DNA from 3 places in the Phyllobacterium sp. SL163 genome. Region 2 is predicted to be linked to each of the others. Evidence: predicted binding sites of a transcription regulator. Region 2 holds the regulator's gene; each other region holds the start of a gene.
What was found. The regulator LexA, encoded in region 2, represses DNA repair genes until DNA is damaged. The targets are predictions, from matches to a motif close to TGTTCNNNNTGTGTTCNG.

Region 1 (6,314 bases), on a different contig from region 2:
TCGGTAAACGCGCACGCAGCTGAACACGCCGTTCAAATATCAGACAGCCATGCCGGAAGACTGAATCTTCCGGCAGTTTTGTTTCGAGATTCAATAAAACACAATGAATTCAGATCGCTACTGACATGGCCGCGTACCTTCCGCAGGCGGTCAGCAAGGGCGTCATCGTCCTGCGGTTGTGAGCCGCCGCCGCGTACAACCTTCAAATTTTCGTCAAAATCTAGGAAGTTCAAATTTTAACCATATATTAACAATGGCGGGATCGTGGCGCCATTGTGATTGACTCATATCCCTCCCGGCCATTAACGTTTTGTTAACGAAGGCTGGTTGGGTTCGGAGTAAAGCATGTTCGGAGCGGTAAAGATTTTGAGGTCGATGGGGGTCGCGGCGGCACTTTTCGCTGGCGCACTCATCGCAAATTCCGCCTCCGCAGCTGAAGCTTTCATGCAGACCGGCGGTCTGACATCCCAGCCGATCGGCCATTACGAATTCTGCAAGCGCCTGCCGGATGAGTGCTCGATCCGCAGCCGCAATGTTGCGCCGGCCAAGATGACGCGTGATTTCTGGGAGCTGATCGTCAACGTCAACAGCCACGTGAACCAGACGGTCAAGCCATTGACGGACATGGAAATTTACGGCGTTGAGGAATATTGGGGCTATCCCGACAAGGTCGGCAATGTCGGCGATTGCGAAGACTATGTCCTGGAAAAGCGCCGTGAACTGATGCAGGCGGGCGTTTCCCCGGCTGATCTGCTGATCACTGTTGTGCGCAAGCCCGATGGCGAAGGCCATGCGGTTCTGACGGTGCGCACCGACACTGGCGATTTCATCCTCGACAACCTTGCCGACAGCGTCAAGAACTGGTCGGAAACCGAATATACCTACCTGAAGCGCCAGGCCACCAACAACACCGGCCGCTGGGTCAGCATCGAAGCCCCAAGCAATATTCTGGTCGGGTCGGTTCACTAAACCACCACCAAAAGGCAATCAAGACATGCCGGACCACCAAGGTCTGGCATTTGCTTTTGTACATTTCACGCCGCCTCGTTGGCTGCGTCCTGTGCCATCCGGTAGGAAATAGCCTCAGCCACGTGAATGCGCCCAACGGCTTCGGCCCCGTCAAGGTCGGCCAATGTCCGCGCCACCTTGAGAATCCGGTGATAGCCGCGTGCGGAAAAGCGCATCTGTTCGGCAGCCTGCTGCAGCAGTGCCTGGCCGGGCTTGTCTGGTCGGGAAACCTCTTCGATCAACGCCGCGGGGCAATGGGCGTTCACTGTCACGGCGGGCGATCCCATTTGTTCGTAGCGGCGCCTCTGTAGGTCCCGGGCGCGGGCAACGCGCAGTGCGACCGATGCGCTGCTTTCGGAAACGGGGCGGCGGATGAGATCGGCGGCACTGACGGCGGGAACGTCGATGCGAAGGTCGATGCGGTCAAGCAGCGGACCCGAAATGCGGGCCTGGTAATCCTGGCGGCAGCGTGGCCCCCGGGCGCAGCGGTGTCCCGGTTCTCCGGCCATGCCGCAGCGGCAGGGGTTCATGGCGGCCACGAGCTGGATTTGCGCCGGATAGGAAATACGGTGATTGGCGCGGGCGATCATGCATTCTCCGCTTTCCAGCGGCTGGCGCAGGGAATCGAGCACCTGGGGCGCGAATTCGGGAAATTCATCCAGAAACAGCACGCCGCGATGGGCGAGGGAGACTTCACCGGGGCGGGCGCGCATGCCGCCGCCGACCATCGCCGCCATGGAGGCGGAATGGTGCGGTGCCCGGAACGGCCGCCGGTCGGTGAGTCTGCCGCCCGGCAATTCACCAGCGACCGAAGCAATCATCGACACCTCGAGCAATTCGTGCGGCAGCAGCGGCGGCAGGATGGACGGAAGCCGCTGCGCGAGCATGGACTTTCCCGCGCCGGGCGGTCCGATCATGAGGAGGTTATGGCCGCCCGCAGCGGCAATCTCCAGCGCGCGCCGGGCGCCTTCCTGTCCTCTGATATCGCTCAGATCGGGCAGATCGGCTGCATTGGTCTGCAGGCACGGTTCAGGGCGCGATAGCACCTGATGGCCGCGAAAATGATTGGCGAGACTGATCAGGCTGCGCGGCGCCAGAATATCGATCTGCGCGCCCGCCCAGGCAGCCTCGGGTCCGCAGGGGGCGGGGCAGATCAGGCCGCGCTCCTGCCGGTTGGCGGAGATCGCGGCAGGAAGAACCCCGGCCACATGGGTGATCGTGCCATCGAGCGACAGTTCGCCGAGAACGACGTAGGCGTCCAGCACATCGGCGGGAATGGCGCCGAGCCCCGCCATCAGGCCCATGGCGATCGGCAGGTCGTAATGGCTGCCTTCCTTGGGCAGGTCCGCCGGCGCGAGGTTGACGGTGACCTTCTTGGGCGGCAGGGACAGGCCGGAGGCATGCAGCGCCGCCTGCACGCGCTCGCGGCTTTCAGCCACGGCCTTGTCGGGCAGGCCCACAATATGGATTCCCATTTTGCCGGGGGCGATCATCACCTGCACATCGACAGGCTGGGCCTCAATGCCCTGAAATGCGACGGTGCGTACGCGGGTGACCATCAATCGTTCCCTAAAATACCGCATCTAAAAAATGAACAATGCCAATAACGGCACCTCATCACAATTTGCGTGGCATGACAAGAACGTTAGGAGAACAACCGGCCCGCACCGGGGATGGAATTCGGCGCGATGCGGTTCAGCCGGGGACCATCAGCCCCATTTCATCTCGCCCTTGGCGACCTTGGCGCCCAGTTCAAGCGATGAGACATCGAGCAGGTCGGGGTAATGCGCCTTCATGGCGGAGATCAGTTCGCCGCTGGTCTTGGCTTTCCCGGCTTCCGTGTTGAACGTCTCGAGATAGTTCCGGGTGAATTTTACCGCCGCAAGTCCCTGCGGGGCACCGGCAACCTGATGCGACGGCACGACGATCCGGGGATTGCGCGCCGCCATTTCATCAAGCACGGCAATCCACTTCTTCCGGTCTTCCACGGCCGGCTCGTCCGCAACCCAGACATGGACGCCTGACGAAACCAGCACACCGCCGAAAACCGCTTCAAGCCCGGGCACCCAGAGATAGCGGCGATCCTTCATATCCTTGATGGTGACGATCTCGATCCTGTTTCCCTCCAGGTCGAGCGAGGACAGGTCTGAGGCTTCCGGAATGACGACATCCGCCAGCACCTTCGGTCCATTGTCCTTGAGCTGCGGCCCCCAGACGTCGAGCTTGCCCTGCACGTTGCCCTTGATGGCGTCCACGGTGGCGTGCGCCGCAAGGACTTTTGCCTTGGGGAAGGCATCGACGATGGGACGCAGGCCAAAATAGTAATCGGGGTCGCTGCAGCTGATGTAAATCGTTGTCAGGGTCTTGCCGGTCGCCTTGATCGCATCGGCAACCGCGCGTCCATCGGAGAGTGTGAACCCGCCATCGAGCAGGATCGCTTCCTTCTCGCCGGTCAGGAGCACCGGGGTGCGGCGGAAACCGTTCTCATCCGCCTGGAAATAGGTCCATGTCAGCGCGGAAGCGGCCCTGGCCGCAATGGCGCCCAGCGGCTGCAGGGCCGCCACGGCACCGGCTGCCAGAAGGGATTTCATCGTATCGCGTCGTGTCAGAAGGGTTCGCACGTCTCGGTCCTCGCTCGGTTTCTCACTGTGGGGCGTATAGTGACATGGACGAGTTTCTTGAAAAATCCCGATCAAAATGACAAACTATATGATTATTTCGTATAATAAGGCGTGTCATGCCCGCGGTCAGTTTCAACAGGTTCATCTATTTCGTCACCGTGGTGGATATGGGATCGTTCACCGCCGCCGCCGACCGGCTGGGTGTCGCCAAGGCCGTCGTCAGCCATCAGGTGTCGAAACTGGAGGAGGAACTTGGCACGGCGCTCCTGATCCGCACGACACGGCGGCTGCGGACGACGGAGGCGGGGCGGCGTTTCTACGAACGTTGCATCGTCGTCCTGCGCGAGGCTGAAAACGCGATCGAGGAGGTGTCGTCCGAGACCGGAACACCTGTCGGGACCCTGATGCTGACAGCGCCGCTGGATTATGGCGCAAAGGTCGTGGCGCCGGCACTGGCGCTTTATCTTCAGTGCCATCCGCAGATGCAGGCCGATCTCACCTTCACCGATGTCAAATTCGATCTGGTCGACAATGAGCTTGATCTCTCGATCCGCGTCGGCTGGCTGGAGGATTCCAGCGCGCAGGCCCGGCGGATCGGCACGTTCGAGCAGCATCTCGTCTGTTCGCCCGCCTATGCCGGGCAGATCGGTCGCGTTGCGCATCCCTGCGCGCTCGAAGCGGCGAAATGGATCGCCAACGGGGCGCTGAAGGAACCGTTGCGCTGGCTGTTTGCCAAAGGCGATGAAAAGGTGGTTGTGACGGGCAAGTCCGTTGTCAGCGCTAACGGCACCGAGGCAAGCTATGTCTGCGTCCTCGCCGGTATCGGGCTCGCCGTCATGCCGGACTACCAGGTGGTGCAGGATATTGCGGCCGGCCGGCTCGTGCGCCTGCTGCCCGGCTGGTCATTGCCGGCGGGCGGCATTCACGCGGTCTATCCGCCGGCCAAATACAGGCCTGCGCGCGTGCGCGCCTTTGTCGATATCCTTGAGGCGATGGAACGGGAACGGCGCAGTTAGCGCCGCTTGGCCTCGACAGCGTCCCAGAACAGCGCGGCGATATCGGCACCGCCGAAGCGCTTGACTTCGCGTATGCCCGTGGGCGACGTCACGTTGATTTCGGTCATGTAGTCGCCGATGACATCGATGCCGACGAGAATGAAGCCGCGCTCGCGCAGGGAAGGGCCGATGCGCGTGCAGATCTCGCGCTCGCGTTCCGTCAGTTCGGTCTTCTCGGCCCGCCCGCCCACATGCATGTTGGAGCGTGCATCGCTTTCCGATGGCACGCGGTTGATCGCACCGACCGGCTCGCCGTCGATCAGGATGATGCGCTTGTCACCGGCCCGCACGTCCTTGAGATAGCGCTGTGCAATGATCGGCTCGCGGAACATCTGGCCGAACATTTCCAGCAGCGATGTCAGGTTGCGGTCGCCATCGGCAAGATGGAACACGCCGGCGCCGCCATTGCCGTAGAGCGGCTTGAGGATGATGTCGCCGAACTCCTTGCGGAAGGCCACGATCTCCTGCGGATCCTTGGTGATCAGCGTATCGGGCATGAGGTCGGGGAATTCGGTGACGAAGATTTTTTCCGGGCTGTTGCGTACCCAGGCCGGATCGTTGACGACAAGCGTTTTCGGATGGATGCGCTCGAGCAGATGCGTTGTTGTGATATAGTTCATGTCAAAGGGCGGGTCCTGCCGGAGCAGCACCACATCCATCTCGGACAGGTCGCGGGAAACCGGTTCACCCAGGGTGAAGTGGTCGCCTTCCACATCGCGGACCTGCAGTTCTTCCACCCGCGCGCGAACGATGCCGTCGCGCATGCTGAGCCGGTCCGGCGTATAGTGATAGAGCTTGTGGCCGCGGGCTTGCGCCTCGAGGCACAGGGCAAAGCTCGTATCACCTGCGATGCGGATCGAATTGATATGGTCCATCTGGACCGCGACTTTCAATGCCATGGAACGTCCCCCGACAGGATTAGGAGTGCTGACATGGCGATGTCACGTTCAATGGTCAAGGTCAATCCTGCACCGCGATCAAGATATTGTGGAGGGCAGGATAGCGCGAAGAGGCCGCATCCCTGCCTTCCGGCGGGGATGCGCGGGAAGGTCTATCAGAGCTTGGCCATGCAGATATTGGTATGGCCCGCGCCAACGAAACCCAGACGGTTTGCAGCGCCCTTGGAAAGATCGAGCACACGGCCCTTGATGAACGGGCCGCGGTCGTTGATGCGCACGACGATCGACTTGCCGTTGCGCTGGTTGGTAACCTTCACCTTGGAACCAAAAGGCAGGGTGCGGTGCGCGGCGGTGAGAGCGGATGGGTTCATGCGCTCGCCGGAAGCCGTCTTGGAATGAAGCGCGTACCAGGAGGCACCGCCACAGGCAGAACCGGCGTTCGCCGAAACGATACCAAACATCAGAAGAAGCATGGTTGCAGTAAGTACCTTACGGATACTTGCAATGGAGACCATATTGAAATTCGCACTTTAAAACGGCCCGCGGCAGGTACTGCCAGACTGAAGACGCACGCATAAGAATGATCATGGGCAAGTAGATCATCACGTGAGTGAGTGATCCATTCTATTTTGGGTAAATGTGTCCTCGAGGTGGCCCGAAAGGGAAATATCGGTGAGCAAATCCCGCAAGATCAGCCAAGTCATTCAAAAAATTTGTCTTATTATGACTCA
Region 2 (6,314 bases):
GGACACTTCATTGTATTTCACCTTCGTCGGCGCCGAGGGGCGCGGAACGGAATTTTCAAACACCGGCTTCCAGTTTGGAATCAGCGGCTGCGCGGCGGCGATATCCTTGTCGTCATAGAGCGCCTTGATGGTCGGCATGCTGGCCTGGGAAATCGCCCGCGCCTTCTGCTGTGCGGGCGAACCGAGGAACAGCGCCAGCTTGATCGCCTCTTCGGGCGCCTTCGAATATTTTGAAACCGCCAGGTTCCAGCCGCCAAGCGTTGCAGCGGAGTTTTGGCCATCCTTGCCGCTCGGCAGGGGCGCCACGTCGAACTTGCCCTTGATGGCGCTGCCATCGGCCCCGGCCAGCGCATAGGCATAGGGCCAGTTGCGCATGAAAACGGAATTGCCGGTCTGCCAGACGCCGCGTGCTTCTTCCTCCGTGTAGGCGAGCACGCCCTTGGGCGAGATGGTATCGACCCAGCCCTTGGCGCGGTCGATGGCCGCTGCCGCTTCCGGATTGTTGATCGAAATCGTGCCGTCCGCCTCGACAATCTGCCCGCCGCCCGAGGATTTTACCCATTCGAGCGCGTTGCAGGTCAGGCCCTCATAGGCATTGGCCTGGAAGACAAAGCCATAAATGCTCTTGTTGCCGGCCGCCCGCTCGCCGTCCTGGATTTCCTTGGCGGTTGCCGCCATCTCGTCCCAGGTTTTCGGCACCGGCTTCTTGTACTTTTCCAGCAGGTCCTTGCGGTAGTAGAGCGCCGGGGCGTCGGTGAACATCGGCAAGGCGACCAGCTTGCCGCCGACGGTCTGGCTTTCGATGATCGACGGTATGTGCTGGTCGATGACGTCCTTGGCGGCTTCCTTCAGGTCGAGGAACTGGTCGGCCAGCTGCGGCGCCCAGATCACGTCGGTACGGTAGACGTCGATGTCGGTATTGCCGGCGGCGAGCCACAGCCGGTACTGGCCGAAATTGTCGGAACTGTTGGCTGGCATGGCAACGATGGACACCTTGTTGCCGGTTTCCTTCTCGAACTGGTCAAGCTGCTTGCGCAGGAACTCGCGTCCATTGCCGGTGTCGCCGGATACAATCGCCAGATTGGCGGCAAAAGCCCCTGAAGCCAGCAAGGTCGTGGTCAAAAGGGTCGCAATGAATGATTTGGCTTTCATGATTTCCTCCCAAAAATCTGACAGAATCGGCTGCCGTACATCGCAACGATGCTTGGCCCCTCTTCAAAAACTCCTCCTGAAGCGCTTTGGAAATCATTTGAAACATCAAAATTCAAAGCGCTTTGAATGAAAAATGACAAAGGCTCTTTCACCTGTCAAGCCGCAAATTGGCGGCACAAGCCAGACATCAAGGTAAACCGCATGGAGAAATGAATTATTATATATATGTTACAGTGCATTATACGGTATTGCTGAGAACGTGAATTCCGGGCTGCCGCCCTGTTGAAACAGCACTGCGCCGCTCGCGGATCACAATATCGCGAGCAATTTACCAAAGCGCTTTGAATTTAGCCTCTGGTTATGTTTATTATTTGGAGTCATATCTGCATTGCCTGAACAGACCGTACTGGATTGCTTGCCATGAAACTCAAGGAACTGGCTGAACAACTGGGCCTCTCGCAAACGACCGTCAGTCGCGCCCTGAACGGCTATCCTGAAGTCAACAAGGCGACGCGCGAACGCGTCAGCCAGGCGGCTCTCAAATTCGGTTACAGCGCCAATGCCAATGCCCGGCGCCTTGCCATCGGCCGCATCGGCGCCATCGGCATCCTGATGCCGCGCGACCGCAGCGAACGTTTCGGTCCGCACACCAGCGAGTTCTTTTCCGGTCTGGCCGAGCAGCTGTCGCAGCACGAAATGGACCTGCTGATGAGCCCGAGCATCAACAATGACGAGCTTGCGGCCTACCGGCGGCTGATTTCCAGCAAGCGCGTGGACGGCATCATCGTCACCGGCCCCACCCTGATGGACGAGCGGGTTGCCATGCTGACGGAAGCGAAATTTCCCTTTGTGCTGCACGGGCGAACCAATATCGCCGCCCCGCATGCCTGGCTCGATATCGACAATGCCGGCGCCTTCCGGCAGGCGGCATCGCACCTGATCGATCTCGGCCACCGGCATATCGCGATGATCGACGGGCTGAAGGGCCACACCTTTTCCGAACACCGCGAAATGGGTTATCGCGAAGCATTGCTGGAGCGCGGCATTGCCGTCGATCCGCGCTTCATCGTGCATGAGCGTTTTTCCGACGAAACCGGTTTTCATGAGGCGCAGCGGCTTTTGTCCTATACGCCGCATCCGACCGCCATTCTCGCCGGCTCGATGATGACGGCGCTCGGCATTTTCCGCGCCATCCGTTCAAAAGGCTACGAACTCGGCAAGGAAGTTTCGGTGATCGCCCATGACGACGTGTTCCCCTATCTCAATGCCAGCAACATGGTCCCCGCCATGACCACCACCCGGTCGTCGATCCGCTCCGCCGGGTCGCGTATCGCCGAACTGCTGGTGCGCGTCCTTGACGGCGAGCCGGTCGAGAACATCCACGAGATATGGCCGGTCGAACTCATCCTGCGCCAATCGAGCGGTCCGCCCGTCGCCCCGCGCCGGTGAGTGCCTAGCCCAATTCGAAGGTTGTGATGCCAAAAATCCGGTCGAGCGGCAATTCGGGCGCCGGTCCGCGATACATGCGTGCGGTTTCGAACACCGGCGCCAGACCGTACCGGTCGCACAGGCGCCGCGCGGCCCCATTGGTCCCGGGAATATCCAGAAAGACCTGTGCATCCCCGGCCTTTGCTGCGAGCGATTGAAACAGCCGGTCGGCGATCTCTTCGGTTTCGGCAAACAAGGGACCGATTTTGCAACCCTCGCGGCATGCGCGCACGACGCCATACCCCGCGATTTTTCCGTCGGCAATGCAGGCCAGGCCGTGGCGCGAGCCGGACGGGCCGAGCCAGGCACGGATAAACGATTCCCGTGGTTCGGGATTGAATTGACGGTCATAGGCGGCGACGGCGCCGATCCATTGCGCATCGATGGCGACGATATCGTCGCTGACGGGTGCCCTGCAGCCGGGGGCGCCGCCATAGCGGTAATTCGCATGGGCATAGACAAACCCCGACTTCCGATAGTTTTCCTGCTGGGCAACGACACCATCAAGGCCGATGGTCTGTCCGGCAAATCCGCTCAGCACATCCTGCCAGAGCGACCAGCCGAAACCCAGCCCGCGCGATTGCGGACGCACCATGTAGAAGCCGAGAAAGCCGTAGTCTCTCGCATAGCGGACCAGCGAGACCGCTGCCGTCAGTTCATCATTGACCTCAAGCACGTGATAGCCTTTGGGGTCCGCGGCCCAGAATGCGTCCGCATCGTCCAAACCGGGGTTCCAGCCCTCGGCAGCTGCCCAGTCGATGATGGTGTCAAGGTCCTGGCGCTCGGCGATTCGGATGAAAGCTGTCATGATATTGTGATATCCAGTTGGAAACCGACGGAACAGTACCCTGAACGGGTGCATTTCTGCCCCCACATGCTTCGTAACCAAGCTTCCAGCATTGCCGCAACGGAATATTAAGCACTTGTAGAACAATGCTGGAACAGATAGTGTTTGTTCTGGTTTTGTTTTTCCGATTCCCTGCTAAAGGATCGCCGATGCTCACGCGTAAACAACATGAACTTCTTCTCTTCATTCATGAGCGTCTGAAGGAGACGGGCATTCCGCCATCCTTCGACGAAATGAAGGATGCGCTGGATCTGGCCTCCAAATCCGGCATTCACCGGCTGATCACTGCGCTGGAAGAGCGCGGCTTCATTCGCCGGCTTGCGAACAGGGCACGTGCGCTGGAAGTCCTGCGCCTGCCGGACTCCATCGCACCCGGCCTCAACAGCCAGAGAAAGTTCGAGCCGAGTGTCATCGAGGGCAGTCTCGGACGTAATGTTGCGCCGCCCAAACCGCAGCCGCGCGCCTCCAACGACATGGATATGCCTGCCAATGTCAGCATTCCGGTCATGGGCCGGATTGCCGCCGGTGTGCCGATTTCCGCGATCCAGAACCAGACCCACATGCTGAGCCTTCCGCCTGATATGATCGGCAGCGGTGAACATTATGCGCTTGAGGTCAAGGGCGACTCGATGATCGAAGCGGGCATTTTTGATGGCGATACCGTCGTCATCAAGCGCGGCGACACCGCAAGCCCAGGCGAAATCATCGTTGCGCTGGTCGATGATGAGGAAGCCACGCTCAAGCGGTTCCGCCGCAAGGGTGCCTCGATTGCCCTGGAAGCCGCCAACCCTGCCTATGAAACGCGGATTTTCGGACCGGACCGCGTGCGGGTGCAGGGCAAGCTCGTCGGCCTGATCCGCCGTTACTGATCGGCCGCCGCGTCCCGTTCGGCATTGTCCGGGATGCCTTCGATCGCGTGGGCCTTGCGTGAACGCTCCGGCCGGTTGCGCGCCGCATTGGAATGGATGCGGTACGTGTTCCAGGGTCGGTCGGGCGGACCGATCGCCCAGGTCAGGCGGGCCGACTGCCCCCTTTGCTCCATCGCTTCTACGGCTTTCGATAGATCCGTCACGTCACCCTGCCCTTGCCCGCCGGAACCGAACCGGATTTCCGCAGCACCGTTCAGGGCGAGATCGCGGCGCGTGATCACCATCGGGCCGGGAACGGGGCAACCGGTGTTCACACCGGCAAAGCCCAGCACGACGATGTTTCCCTCGCTGCAGGCGGGGTTCCTTTGCGCGGGATCATCCGTATAGGCGATGATGAGACCGCCCGGTTCGCGCGCCAGGCAGAGCTTTCCGGCGCATTCGAAGGCACCCTCCGCTGCCTCTTTGCCGATCCGCGCCGGTTTGACGATCTGTTCCAGCCCAAAACCCTGCCGCCAGTTGTTTAACGTGAAGGCGCCGCCCTGCGGGCGATTGATCATCAATGCCGCGCCATTGCGCACACCGGCCAGCCGGCCATCCTCCGACAGGACGATATCCGGCGGCGCTGTGCGTGCCATGATCAGGATGGCCGCAGCAAACAGCGGCAGGCTGCACAGACGCAACCACGACGTCGTGAGAAGCAGGATCACAAGTGCCACGCTCATCAGGATAAGGCTCGGCTGCGGCATCGGACCGAGATTACCCGAGGGCGAGAGTGCGGCAACGTGATGGGCGATGAACACCACCAGCTTGATGCCGCGTTCCATGACGGCGAACGGCAGGAAATCCAGATCGAACGGCATCAGCAACAGCGCCAATACGGCGAAGGGCATGACCAGCACCGAGACCACGGGCAAGGCAAAGGCGTTGCCGATCAGCCCGAGCGGTGCGGTATTGTTGAAATGATAGGCGGCAAAGATCGCACTGGCCGAACCGGCGACCAGGGATGTCAGCGCGACATCACTGATATGATCGCCGATCTTACCGGGCAGCCGCAACAACAGGTTGTTGCCGGAGGCACGCCGCGCGGTCCGGCCGGCCCTGCGCGGCGACCACCAGCCGTAGAATGCGATCAGTGCGGCGGTGGCCGAGTACGACATCTGGAAGCTTGGTCCCATCACCTCGTGCGGCGCGATGGCAATGGTTACCAAGGCGGCCAGGGCAACATTGCGCAATGACAAGGCAGCCCGGTCCACGGTCATGGCGACAAGCATGACTGCCAGCATGACAAAGCTGCGCTGGGCCGCCACGTCGATCCCCGAGAGCAGCAGATAGAATGCCGATGCCAGCAGCGCTGCGCATGCCGAAAATTTCTTGATGGGATAGCGCGCGGCAAAGTCCGGAAAGAAGGCCATGCATGCACGCAGCGAGCCGATGACGATCCCGGCCACGAGCGCCATGTGCAATCCAGAAATGGAGAGGATATGCGACAGGCCGCTCAGCCGCATGGCGTTGTTGGTGGCCTCGCTGATGCCATCGCGCTGGCCGGTGATCAGCGATGCGGCGATGGCACCGGCTTCTCCAGGTATATGACTGAGGATACGATCAGTGAGTGCCTGGCGCATCGCAGCGACGGCAAACAGCGTTCTGGTTGTCAAATCAGCCGGTTCCGGCAGAGAGGCTGCTTCGGGCCTGCCAAGAAAGAAGCCGCTGCCGCCGATGCCCCTGTAGTAATTGTGGAAGGCAAAGTCGTAATTGCCTGATCGCACGGGACCGGATGGCGGGCGCAGATGCACCAGACCGCGCAGCCCGCTGCCTATGGCAGCTTCAGGTGGCAAGGCTCGGGCCGATACAACCAGCCTTGCCGGGGCATAGCGCAGCAGCGGGCGCTCCGTCGCTATCACGTCAACCGTCACGCGCCAGCCGCCCCGCTCGGCGCGGTTGATCGCGACGATGCGGCC
Region 3 (6,314 bases), on a different contig from region 2:
ATCAATAACTATTCTATCCAAAGGAGTTTAACATGGATCCCGTAGCAGCAAAGTACATCGGTGCAGGTCTCGCCTGCTTTGGTATGGCCGGAACGGCCCTCGGCCTTGGCAACATTTTCGGCAGCTACCTCTCCGGTGCATTGCGCAACCCATCCGCAGCTGATGGCCAGTTCGGCCGTCTGGTATTCGGCTTCGCCGTTACTGAAGCTCTGGGCATCTTCTCGCTGCTCATCGCTCTTCTGCTTCTGTTCGCTGTTTAATCAGCAAGCAATTCATACTGGCTGCGCTCTGCGCGGCCAGTATAATATTTAAAGTCAGCAGATCGGGAAATGCCCGAACCAAGGGGACAACATATGTTTGTGTCTTCGGCTCATGCCGCATCCACAACCGCTCAGACCGAGACACCTGCGCATGCCGACACGGCTGCAACGGGTGGCGCGTCTGATGCCCATGCCACTGCGACCCACTCCGAAACGGGTGTGGCGCATAAAGGTGTTTTCCCGCCTTTCGACTCCAGCCATTTTGCTTCGCAGCTGCTCTGGCTGGCACTGACATTTGCATTTTTCTACCTGTTCCTGTCGCGTGTGGTTCTGCCACGTATCGGCGGCATCATCGAGACCCGCCGCGATCGCATCGCAACCGATCTCGATCAGGCTGCCCGCATGAAGCAGGAATCGGATGAGGCGCTCGCCGCCTATGAGCAGGAACTTGCCGAAGCCAAGAAAAAGGCCGGCAGCATTGCTCAGACCGCCCGTGATGAATCCAAGGCCAAGGCAGACGCTGAAACAGCGGAAATCTCTGCTGCCCTGGAAAAGAAGCTGGCTGAAGCCGAGGCAAGCATTGCGTCTATCAAAGACAAGGCAATGGCTGGCGTCGGTGCCATCGCCGAGGAAACGGCGGCGGAAATCGTCAAGAAGATCATCGGTGGAACTGTCGATACGGCAAGTGTTTCCGCTGCGGTCAAAGCCGTGCGCGGTTAAGGAGAAGCATGATGGACGCAACATTTTGGGCCCTGATTGCGCTGGTTATCTTCCTGGCGCTGATGGTTTACCTCAAGGTTCCGGGCGTTGTCGGCAAGTCGCTTGACGGCCGTGCCGAGCGTATCCGCGACGAGCTGGAAGAAGCCCGCCGCCTGCGTGAGGAAGCGCAGTCGCTGCTGGCCGAGTATCAGCGCAAGCGCAAGGAAGCCGAAAAGGAAGCTGGCGAGATCGTTGCCGCAGCTCAGCGCGAAGCCCATGCGATCATTGAGGAAACCAAGCAGAAGACGGAAGAGTACGTTGCGCGCCGCAACAAGCTTGCCGAGCAGAAGATCGCCCAGGCCGAGACCGAGGCCGTCAACGACGTTCGCGCTTCCGCAGTCGATATCGCTGTTGCCGCTGCTGGCCGTATCCTCAAGGACAAGGTTGACGCCAAGACATCGGCCGACCTGTTCAAATCTTCCTTGAGCGAAGTGAAGACCCGCCTGAACTGATTGAGGGCAAATGGAATTTGAGAAAGCCGCCGCAAGGCGGCTTTTTCTTTTGGGCGCGTGGCCCCGCCCTAAACGTCCCGGTTCTTCAGCGGTGCGAAACTGAAGCGGTGCAGGCCAACCACTGGTCCGTGGGTTAGCATCGCGCTGCGATGAAACGCTGTTCCGTAGCCCGCATGGGTCTCAAGTCCATAGGCCGGGTAGTGGCGGCCGGCCTGCGCCATCATCCGGTCGCGGCTGACCTTGGCGAGAATGGAGGCCGCGGCAATGGAGACCGAACGCTGGTCGCCCTTGATCATCGCCGTACCGGGGCAGGGAAGGCCGCGCGGCACATCCCGCCCGTCGATGAGCGCGTGGCCCGGCAGGATGGAAAGGCCGCAGGTGGCGCGGCGCATGGCCTCCAGCGCGGCTTTCAGAATATCTGTCGCATCGATTGCCGGCGCGGCGACACTGGCAATACCCGACGCCAGCGCTGTCTGCAAAATGATATCGAACAATTCCGCGCGCTTCCTGGCGGTCAGGCGTTTTGAATCGTCAAGACCATCGGGAATCCGCTCGGGATCAAGGATGACCGCCGCAGCGACAACAGGGCCTGCTAGTGGCCCGCGACCGGCTTCGTCGATCCCCACGACAAAAGGCACGCCATCGCGCATGAGCCGGCGCTCCGTCGCAAAATCGGGTTTGCCGGTATCGAGAGGAAGAAGCAGAGAATCAGAACGCAATCGGGCCATGTTGCGGCGAGACTCGCATTCGTTCTGATTCTCTGCAAGGCCCCGATGCGGATGGGGTAGGCATCGGGACTTCCGTCAGCGGGATGGGGGGCGCTCGACGGATTTTCAGAAACAGGTCGGAGACCCGTTTGATTGGTTAAAACAGCGACAACTGTTCGCTGCCTGCGGTTGGCACAAACAGGTCGGTGCGCAGACGGCGCTTGGCGAGATTGATGCCGAGGCGCTTGGCGGCGATTTCGAACCGGCGTCCGATCTGCCAGGCATAGGGACCGTCGCCGCGCATGCGCTTGCCCCATTCCGCATCGTAATCCTTGCCGCCGCGCATGGAGCGCACGAGGGAAAGAACATGGCGATACCGGTCCGGGTAGTTGCGCAGCAGCCATTCCTTGAAGATGGGACTGACCTCGAGCGGCAGGCGCAGGAGCACATAGCCGGCTTCGCGCGCACCCATGGCATACACGCTGTCAAGCACGCGCTCGATCTCGTGATCATTGAGACCCGGAATGATCGGGGCCACCAGGGTTCCCGTCGGAATGCCCGCGTCGGAGAGTGCACGCAGCGCTTGCAGCCGCCGCGTCGGGGTTGAGGCCCTCGGTTCCATCGTCCGGGCGAGCTTGCCGTCCAGCGTCGTGACAGAAAGGCAGACCTTGACAAGACCTTTCTCGGCCATGCGGGCGAGAATATCGATATCACGCATGATCAGCGCCGATTTGGTGACGATGCCGACTGGGTGCTGATGCTCTTCGAGCACCTGCAGAATCTCGCGCATGATGCGCCACTTCTTCTCGATCGGCTGATAGGGATCCGTATTGGTGCCGATAGCGATGGTCTTGGCGGTATAACCCGGTTTGGACAGTTCGCGGTCGAGCATCCTGGCGGCATCGGGCTTGGCAAACAGTTTCGATTCAAAATCGAGACCGGCTGACAGGCCCATATAGCTGTGGGTGGGCCGGGCGAAGCAATAGATGCAGCCATGCTCGCAACCGCGATAGGGATTGATCGAGCGATCGAATCCGACATCCGGCGAGTCATTGCGTGTGATGATGGTGCGCGGCTTCTCGATCTGCACTTCGGTCTTGAAGGCGGGCAAGTCCTCGATTGTCTCCCAGCCATCGTCAAAGACATGGCGCGTTTCCGGCTCGAAACGCCCGGATGGGTTCATGCCTGCGCCGCGTCCACGCCGGCGTCCATGGTCGATCCGCAACCCGGCTTCGTCGACCAGCACATTGGCATGTTCGGCCCGGCCTTGCCCGAAAGCGGCCTTGTCCGCCTGTACCATGATGTTCATTGACATTCTCCTTGAGACCGGAGCGAGACTGAGTCGCTCATACCGTCGCAACATGAATGTATTCCTAGCAAATTATGAGAACAAAGCAAGAACAATCTGCTGAAAAAGGATGATGGAAATTTCAATAATAATACTATAACTGAAATGAATGATTTCCGTCCTGATCGAAACCCGCAATGCCGATGAACCCTTGGCCAGAACGCTCGGCGGACTGGTGGGCGGAGCTGTCGAAGGTGTGTTGAGCGATGTCATCGTCATCGATCACGGCTCGACCGACCAGACCCACCGCGTGGCCGATGCGGCCGGGTGTATTTTCCTGCAGGACCAGACATTGATCGACGGTCTGCGCCGCGCGCGCAGCGACTGGATTTTGTTCATCGAACCCGGTGCGCGATTGATCGACGGCTGGATCGAGGCTGTCTCCCTTCATGTGGAACGCATGCAGGGCCCAGCCTGTTTCACCCGTTCCCACGCGCATCGGAAGCCGTTCTTCGCGCGGGTTTTCGCGCCCGGAAATCCTCTGGCCAATGGGCTGCTGATTTCAAAGCGTCAGGCGATGGCTTTGTCGGCTCCGGGCAAGAGTGCGGCGGACCTGGCGCGTGGTCTCGCCATGAAGCGTCTGCGGGCGGAGATTATTCCCGGCGCGGCGAAGTAACTGTCAGCCCCGTTTGAGATGTTCGTCCAGCCGGGGCATGATCTCGACGAAATTGCAGGGCATGTGGCGGTAGTCGAGCTGGAACTGGAGAATATTATCCCAGGCATCCTTGCAGGCGCCGGGTGAGCCCGGCAGCACGAAAACGAATGTTGCATTGACCACGCCGCCGGTTGCCCTGGACTGGATGGTCGACGTGCCGATCTTGTCGTACGAAATGCGGTGGAACACCTCGGAAAAGCCGTCCATGCGCTTTTCGAAGATCGGCTCCAGCGCTTCAGGCGTCACATCCCGGCCGGTAAAGCCCGTACCGCCTGTGGTGATGACCACGTCCACATCGGGGCTGTTCGACCAGGCAAGCACCTTGTCGCGTATCGCTTCGCGGTCATCGGTCACGATGGCGCGGTCCACCAGGCGGTGTCCTGCTGCCGTGATGCGGTCGGCCAGCGTCGTGCCGGATTTGTCGTCATCGAGCGTGCGCGTATCGGAAACAGTCAGCACGGCAATCCCGACGGGTACAAAGGGGCGTGTCTCGTCAATGCGGGCCAAGATCAGCTCCCTTCCATTGTGCTGCTGGTGGCGACGACAAACCACGCGGGCTGGCTTTGGCGCAACCGCATTGCGGCTGCATCAGCCGCCGCGTCATCGCTGTAGAGTGCAAAGCAGGTGCCGCCCGAGCCGGACATGCGCGCGAGCAACGGGTTGGTGTCCAGCAATGCCTGCATGCTGCCATTGATCGAGGGCGCAAGCTTTTGCGTGGCTGCGAAAAGATGGTTGTCCGTCTGCCGAAGATAGGTGCAAACTTCCGCAAGGCATGTCAGGGGAGGCAGCGCGGGCAAGGGAGGATTGTCGCGGCGGGTCAGCGCGGAAAAGACCTGCGGTGTCGACACCGTCACCCCATTGTTGACGAGGACCATGGGCAGGCGCGGAAAGGTTGCGATGCGCTCGATCTCTTCGCCGATGCCGCGTGCGATCAGCGCCTCGCCGTGCAGGCACATCGGCACGTCGGCACCCAGCGGCAGGCCGAGTGCGGCCAGGTCCGTCAGGCTGGCATCGATAGCCCAGAGGGCTGCCAGAGCGCGCAGGGCAGCAGCAGCATCGCTGGAGCCGCCGCCGATGCCGGAGGCGACAGGGAGATGTTTTTCCAGATGGATGGCGACGGGCGTTGCCTGCCTGCCATACCGCCGGCGCAGGGCGTCCCGCGCCCGCAGCACCAGGTTCGTATCGTCGGCGGGAAGCCCCATGCCGTAGGGACCGGACAGGGTGAAGGAATCCGCCGCCGCTTTCGTCACGCTCAACCGGTCGCCGAAACGGGCAAACACGACGAGACTGTCGAGCAGATGGTAGCCGTCGTCACGTCTGCCGGTTACATGCAACGCGAGATTGATCTTGGCCGGGGCGGTCAGGCTGATTGTATGGTCAGGACTGGCAAGCATGGACGCTCAGTCTTTGCGCAGGCGGTATTCACCGGTTTCGGGATCCTGGACCAGTGTTCCCTGTGCACGATTTTGTGCCTCTTTTTCGGCCTCGCGCACGCGCTGCGAGACGCGCTGTGCTTCCTTCTTGAACGAACGATAGCCGTAATAGGCGGCGGCGCCGACAAGAGCAAAAAAGATCAATTGTGGCATCGTCTGTAACCCTCAACTACCGATATCATTCCTGTCCGCATTCATAGCACGGAGTTCCGGCCTTGCCAAAAAATCCTGCGCCGGTTTACAGGCCGAAACGCGACCAGAGCGCCCGTTCCTCGGCTGCGTCCATCAGCCCATTGGCCAAACCGCTGCCAAGCCCTTCGATCTGCACGCTGGCGGATGGAATTCTGCGCCCGAACAGGCCGCGCGGCTGCGAGATCAGTTTTAGCTTGGTTTTGGGGCCATATTGCGACTGGAGATAGGAGCGCATGTCGCCAAGACCGTCGACCAGACCGAGTTCAACGCCGCGTGTTCCCGTCCAGAACTGGCCGGTGAAGAGATCGGCGCTGTCGCTCAGCTTGTCGCCGCGCCGTTCCTTGACCAGAGCGATGAAGGTGTCATGGATTTCCAGCTGCAACGCCTTCAGATGTTCGATATCAGCCTTGTTTTCCGGCTTGAAGGGGTCGAGCGTCGCCTTGTTCTTTCCTGCCGTATAGACGCGCCGTTCCACGCCGATCTTCTTGATCAGTTCCGTAAAGCCGAA

Region 1: the regulator LexA is predicted to act here: its motif matches at 2,647-2,664, upstream of ACP7B1_RS00645 (YifB family Mg chelatase-like AAA ATPase).
Region 3: the regulator LexA is predicted to act here: its motif matches at 3,564-3,581, upstream of ACP7B1_RS20680 (glycosyl transferase family 2).

Annotation. Positions count from the first base shown of each region.
Region 1 covers NZ_JAFCVE010000001.1:131,220-137,533, reverse strand. Annotated here, with positions in the region: gene ACP7B1_RS00655 (polyhydroxyalkanoate depolymerase) at 1-23, shown strand, start outside; gene ACP7B1_RS00650 (transglutaminase-like cysteine peptidase) at 346-969, shown strand; gene ACP7B1_RS00645 (YifB family Mg chelatase-like AAA ATPase) at 1,035-2,567, opposite strand; gene ACP7B1_RS00640 (MBL fold metallo-hydrolase) at 2,718-3,599, opposite strand; gene ACP7B1_RS00635 (LysR substrate-binding domain-containing protein) at 3,746-4,645, shown strand; gene gshB (glutathione synthase) at 4,642-5,583, opposite strand; gene ACP7B1_RS00625 (septal ring lytic transglycosylase RlpA family protein) at 5,739-6,056, opposite strand.
Region 2 covers NZ_JAFCVE010000003.1:167,956-174,269, reverse strand. Annotated here, with positions in the region: gene ACP7B1_RS07585 (ABC transporter substrate-binding protein) at 1-1,152, opposite strand, end outside; gene ACP7B1_RS07580 (substrate-binding domain-containing protein) at 1,573-2,601, shown strand; gene ACP7B1_RS07575 (GNAT family N-acetyltransferase) at 2,606-3,448, opposite strand; gene lexA (transcriptional repressor LexA) at 3,637-4,356, shown strand; gene ACP7B1_RS07565 (ComEC/Rec2 family competence protein) at 4,350-6,314, opposite strand, start outside.
Region 3 covers NZ_JAFCVE010000009.1:236,076-242,389, reverse strand. Annotated here, with positions in the region: gene ACP7B1_RS20705 (F0F1 ATP synthase subunit C) at 33-260, shown strand; gene ACP7B1_RS20700 (F0F1 ATP synthase subunit B) at 354-980, shown strand; gene ACP7B1_RS20695 (F0F1 ATP synthase subunit B) at 992-1,471, shown strand; gene ACP7B1_RS20690 (ribonuclease HII) at 1,540-2,199, opposite strand; gene ACP7B1_RS20685 (PA0069 family radical SAM protein) at 2,336-3,487, opposite strand; gene ACP7B1_RS20680 (glycosyl transferase family 2) at 3,636-4,142, shown strand; gene moaB (molybdenum cofactor biosynthesis protein B) at 4,146-4,688, opposite strand; gene ACP7B1_RS20670 (4-(cytidine 5'-diphospho)-2-C-methyl-D-erythritol kinase) at 4,691-5,575, opposite strand; gene ACP7B1_RS20665 (hypothetical protein) at 5,582-5,767, opposite strand; gene ACP7B1_RS20660 (S49 family peptidase) at 5,853-6,314, opposite strand, start outside.